DNA from 2 places in the Alteromonas sp. ABV4_150 genome. Region 1 is predicted to be linked to the other one. Evidence: predicted binding sites of a transcription regulator. Region 1 holds the regulator's gene; the other holds the start of a gene.
The links. The regulator LexA, encoded in region 1, represses DNA repair genes until DNA is damaged. The targets are predictions, from matches to a motif close to TACTGTATNNNNATACAGTA.

Region 1 (3,190 bases):
CCATCTTGCTGCCTTTAAGTGCTGGGAATACACCTGGTAAGCCCTCACCATTTGGCATATGACAGGCTGCACACGTAGCGTTATAAACGCGCTCGCCTTCTTTCATTAATTCGTCCATAGACATATTCATAGAAAGTAGACGCTGCTCTTCTTCTTTGGCTTGACGAACAATTTCTTCTTGTTCGCCCATCCATTTATCAAACTCAGCGGGTTCTTTAGCGATAACCACGACTGGCATGTAACCATGGTCTTTTCCGCATAGCTCAGCGCATTGCCCCCGATAAATGCCTGGCTCGTTGACCTTAGCCCAAGACTCGTTAATAAAGCCGGGGTTGGCATCTTTTTTCACAGCAAAGTCAGGTACCCACCAAGAGTGAATAACGTCATCTGAAGTGATAAGAAAGCGTACTTTTTTTCCAGTAGGGATAACCAATGGGCGGTCAACTTCCAACAGGTAGTTATCTGTTTTTTGAAACTTGTTCTCTATTTGCTCGCGTTGAGTAGCAAGCAGAGAATAAAACTCTACGTCGCTGTCCATATACTTGTAGTGCCACTTCCACTGTGAGCCTGTTACTAGCACAGTCATATCTGGCTCAGATGTGTCTTCCATTGCAATAAGGGTGTTCGCCGCAGGCACAGCCATAAAGATTAGAATAAGAAAAGGAACAACGGTCCACGCAATTTCAACCTTCACGTTTTCGTGAAAGTTAGCCGGCTTAGCACCACGAGACTTCCGATGCAGATACATTGAGGCAAACATAACCCCAAACACTACAACCGCAATCCCTACGCATATAAAGAACATCAGCATATGCAGGTCGTAAACCTGCCCGCTGATGTCGGTGGCACCGCGTCTTAGATTAAGTGAAGAAGCCTCTTCACTGACTTCTTGGGCAAGAAGCAAAGGAGAAAAAAGCAAAAACGGTATAGTTGAACACCATTTTGCGAAAACGGTCGTTAGTTGTTTCACTCAGCACCTCCGTAATAGCAAGACCAAAAACGCTGATATTTTTGCGCGATGCCCTACCAAATGGTTTGCGAACGATTGACCCATAACCTCAACTTGTAAAACAAATTTAGAGCCATTGTTATTATTTTGTTAATCTTTGTCTAAGAATTGCGCAATAATTCCGTGCCGTCTAGTCTTTTCTGTTAAAAATTTAACGAAATGTTCAATTTTTAATCATTTGCAATGGCAGCCTAACGTTACGTTTTGAATAAAGGAGTAAATTGGTAGCTGTTGAGACGGGGTAAAATCAAACGCGCATTTTGAACAACGCATGTGAGTTTACGAGCAATCATTTGAGCGAAAAATCAACGAGTAACGCGCTATCGATATTTATTTTCAAACAAATTTTCAAACAAATTTTCAAATAATGAATGCATACCTAAAAATTCATTCATAGGCAGAATGGCTTTTGCGTGCTGCTTAATATTTATACTTGAGGTCATGATTATACGAGGTATTGCGCGCTGCTAACTTGAGAAAACTAGCATAAATATGGCAACAAAAGGCATTAAAAAAGCGGCTAGGGCGCCGCTTTTCGCTGAAGATGTTAAAACCTTACATCCAGTCGGCGTTTCTTATGACACCCACGGCAATACCTTCTATAGCAAAAGGCTCGCTTGCAAGATCTACTTTAATTGGCGAAAACTCTTCATTTTCGGCATGGAGTAACACTTCACGACCGCGTTTCTCTAAACGCTTAACCGTAACGTCTTCATCCACCCGCGCCACAACGACCTGACCATTGTGGACATCAGTCGTGCGATGCACCGCGAGGAGATCACCATCTAAGATACCGATGTCCTTCATACTCATGCCGTTTACGCGAAGCAAAAAGTCTGCCTGAGGCTGAAACAAAGCAGGATCGACTTTGTAGTGCGATTCTACATGTTCTTGCGCCAAAATTGGCTCACCAGCCGCTACGCGCCCGATTAGAGGCAAACCTTCTTCTTCTGGTGCTGTATCCTCAAGGGGGATATTGAGCTTAATACCACGGGAGGTACCAGGTAAAATTTCAATTACGCCCTTACGCGCCAATGCTTTCAAATGTTCTTCTGCTGCATTGGCAGAACGAAAACCAAGTTGACGAGCAATTTCCGCACGTGTAGGCGGCATTCCCGTTTCTTGCATGGTTGTTTTAATAAGTTCTAAAACTTCAGTTTGTCGAGCTGTGAGTGGGCGCATAAAAGACCTGTCTGTTCATACAGTTCCTGTAAGTATATACACCTAAAAACAAATAACAAGCACTTGCCGCGTCTTTTGCTACACGCATGAGTCTGCGACAAGTGCAGTATCCTTATTTTGCCAGAAGGGCCATGTCCGAGTTACCTATTTGTAGCTCCAACTCTCCATCGCTGTTTTGGCGGGTACGCATACCATCAACGTTTTGCAGCCCCAATAATGGACTGTGCCATACCGTATGCCCTTTATTATCAATCTCAACTACTTGGTACCCGATGCTGTCATAGTAATCATACGAATAGTCGTAATCATCTGGCTGATGGATGGCGAGGATCGACTGGTTAGACGATGTCGTTGGTATAGCTGCTATCTTCTGAGGGTAAAAAGACAGCGCTATAGTCTCTTTCAATGCTAACGCTTCGCTTGTCACGTCATACACATTGATAGTTGAATAATCTCTATCCAGACACACAAACTCAAGGTCACTATCGCTATCAAAATTTACTGTGAGCAGTTGATCGCAAGTAGTTTCCAACTCATTTAACTCAACGAACTCACCGTCCTGCATTTTATAGAGCTTGAACGAACGATACCCCCCGACAGCAAAATAATGCACTCCATTACTTTCTGAAACAGCCAGCGCGTTGATTGAAAAGTCGTTGTTTATCGCGTCAATTAGCACCTGATTTTCAATATCAAACGCTTTAAGTCGATCGTTTTCCACGACAACTGCATCAGCGTAACTGTCGTTATTCACATCTAGTGCTTCAATAAATGATATTTGACTGTTGTGATTTTGACTCAGTGTCCACTGAACAGAATTATCCGAAAGTCTCACCACATTGAACGACGAATTATAGTCCAGCGCCCCTATTAATAACTCACCCACACCGTCATTATTGTAATCTGTAACGACCGGCTTGCTGTAGTTATAGGCGTCTTCACCAACTTCGCCACTTATCGCAAACTCATCGTCTTTGTTTACTGATAGAATTTGAATAG
Region 2 (3,190 bases), 1.4 Mb from region 1:
TTACCACGCTTTTCCATACCGCGCTTCATATCGTAAACGTAGTACCAAGTGTCGTCGTCAAATGAGTCTTGAACAACGGGGTTGCCTAGTACATAAACAACTTGTTCTTTTGTCATTCCAACGCGCAGTTTTTTAACGTCTCTTTGATCAAGAAAGTTTCCTTGAGGAACGTCGATACGATATATCCAGTTCGAGCAAGCGGTTGATGTAAGTGTGATACCAAGAATTACTAATAGGTGTTGCAACTTCATGCGTTAATTTGTCCAGTATTGCCTTTGTTAGTGCCAGGGAATTCCGCAGAAGCGAATTTCGAGGCTGTTTTATTGCAAGCGCGAAGGCATGCTACATTGACAACTATGACCAATCAACTGCATTTTAGTTCGATGCTGCGCTTTTTAGCAGTTCTTTTGCGTTTGCTAAGGCAGACTTGGTTACTTTGTCACCGGCTAGCAATCTCGCCAACTCATCAATGCGGTCTTGCTTGGTAAGCGGTAGCATTTGAGTTTCTGTACTTTCCCCATCGGTAAGCTTAGTAACGAAAAGCTGGTTATGCGCCTGTGCAGCTACTTGTGGTAAATGCGTTACACACATTACTTGTGACTGCTTGCCCAGTTTGCGCAACAGACCGCCAACGATAGACGCAGTTGGCCCGCTGATACCTGTATCGACCTCATCAAAAATCATAGTAGGCGTAGCGTGATTGTCACTTGCGATCACTTGGATAGCTAGCCCTATACGTGACAATTCACCACCTGACACCACTTTTTCTAACTTGTCTGCATCTTGGCCAGGGTTGGTAGACACTTTGAACTCGACAGTATCAAGACCTGTGCTAACAGGCTTCTTAAGCTCGTCGTACTGAATTTGAATATCGACTTTTGCATGAGGCATATTCATTTGACGAATCTGGTCCTCAATATCTTTACTTAATTTACCTGCAGCACGTTGTCTGCTTTCAGACAACCCTTTGGTCGCAGTTAGGTATGTTGCTCGCGCTTCTTCTACTTCGCCTTCAAGTGTTCCTAAAAGGGTTTCTTGTTCAGCCAGCGAGTTAAATTCGGCGGCTAGTTCTTGATGGTGTTGATACAGCCCTTCTGGCATAACGTTATGTTTACGTGCCAGCTCCATTGCCTTTGCATAGCGCGCTTCAACTTGCTGTAGACGAAGCGGGTCAATTTCTAACTGATCGCAGTAGCTGCGCAGCTCCCCCGCAGCTTCTTCTACTTGAATTGCCGCGTCGTTTAGTAACGCTATCATAGGCGTTAGACTTGCATCATGGGCTTCTAATTCGCCCAAACGCTCAATGCTGCTTTGAATTACTGATAAAGCGTTGCCTTCATCATTCTCATATAAGTTGTACACGCTAGTCTGCGCTTGTTCTAAAAGGCTTTGACCATTGCTTAAGCGCTTGTGCTCTACTTCCAACTCTTCGAACTCGCCCTCTTCAATAGCAAATTCATCGAGCTCTTGAACCTGATAGGTTAACAGCTGAATTCTATCTTCTCGCTGCTGGGCTTGTTCTTGAAGCGCTTTTAACGTGCGCTGCTTATCACGCCATAGAGAGTAGGTTTCTTTAACTTGCACTAACAATTCATCATGCTTAGCGTAACCGTCAACTAAATCTCTTTGATGATCTTCTTTCAACAGTTGCAGGTGTGTGTTTTGACCGTGAATGGCTAATAAATATTGGCCTAAGCCTTTTAACTGCTGAAGTGAAGCGGGAATACCATTGATAAACGCTTTTGAACGACCTTCTTTAGAAATTACTCTGCGAATAAAGCAGCTGTTTTCATCCTCGTCTGAGGTAAGTTCATGTTCATCGAGAAAAGCTTTAGCTAACGCGTTACTGCTCAAAGAAAAGTGTGCGATGATTTCAGCTTTCGTACTTCCTTTACGCACAGCATTTGCGTCGGCACGTTCACCCAAGCACAAGCTTAACGCATCAATAGCAATTGATTTACCTGCGCCGGTTTCACCGGTTATTGCAGTCAACCCGTTTTCCAGTTGAACCGATAATTGTTTTACAACAGCAAAATTAGAAATAGAAAGATGCGCTAACATAACCACACTCGAATAAGTTGAACATGATGATATATACAGTAACTGATAATATATACAGTATTTTGACTGTGTAAAGTTAAGTCGTGAAAAAATTTCGCTAAAATTAAGAAAGAAGATAATAAAGACTGAAGAATCAATATTATATGTTCGCTAGGTTATGTGGGGTTATGAGTAACCTGCAGAAACGAAATTAATGAGAGAGCGTGTTTTACAGAAATTTATACAGTACTATTCTAAGTGAAATGCGATAGCAAAAAGGAGAGCTTAAGCTCTCCTTTCGAATTCCAACTTTAATTGGATTATAAATAGTCAGATAACTATATAAAAACTAATAATAAAGCTTATTGCTGCAACTCACCGCTTCCAGATTCAATGTGTGCGCGTACAAACCACTGAAACTGTTCTAAGTCTGCTAGCTGACCGGTGATCATATCTTCCGATACTGGATCAATTTCACCAAGAAGCTCTAGTGCTTTTCTATGGTCACCATTTACACCGTCATAAACAGCGTCTAGTGCTTTAAGGTGGTCAAGCACTAAGCCTTTTCCTAGTTCGTAATCATTCCAGCTGCGACCTTCAACAATAGCTTTTGGTGTGCCTTTTGGTACGCCGCCTAACGTTGCAATACGTTCGGCAATGGTGTCTGTCATTTCGCGTACTGCATCTACCTGAGGGTCTAGCATTTCATGTACGCCAATAAAATTTGGTCCTACTACATTCCAGTGAATGTGCTTCAGGGTTAGCTGTAAATCTAATAGTGCAACCAATCGCTGATCCAATACCTTAATTGTTTTGGCAGCAGCATCGTTATCCATTCCTGGGGCTGTAAATTTGATATTGGTGTTACTCATGATATCTCCTATTGAATGCAAATAAATTAGCACGATGAAAAACATCAAGAGGGTCAAAATTTCACTGACCCTGTGCCAACGACTTACTTTGACAGTTGCAACGGGTATGCCGAAATCTGAGATTTTTATAAGTACAAGTTTTAATTGGAGAAATTCTATAAGATTAAAAAATCTTTATTTTTCAAGCCTGTAGCGATTAAGAAAAAGCTACAGGCTAATGTAATAAATGCACGTTAGGTGAGAGGAATGGGGAATAAGACTAGTAAAGCTTACTGCCC

Region 2: recN (DNA repair protein RecN) is a predicted target of LexA. The motif match lies at 2,102-2,121, and genes of this name have one in related genera.

What each region holds. Positions count from the first base shown of each region.
Region 1 is NZ_CM149971.1:1,706,122-1,709,311, reverse strand. Features, by position in the region: gene coxB (cytochrome c oxidase subunit II) at 1-970, opposite strand, end outside; gene lexA (transcriptional repressor LexA) at 1,565-2,191, opposite strand; gene ACYX4M_RS07445 (hypothetical protein) at 2,304-3,190, opposite strand, start outside.
Region 2 is NZ_CM149971.1:3,147,567-3,150,756, forward strand. Features, by position in the region: gene ACYX4M_RS13690 (outer membrane protein assembly factor BamE) at 1-251, opposite strand, end outside; gene recN (DNA repair protein RecN) at 376-2,061, opposite strand; gene dps (DNA starvation/stationary phase protection protein Dps) at 2,403-2,912, opposite strand; gene nadK (NAD(+) kinase) at 3,172-3,190, opposite strand, start outside.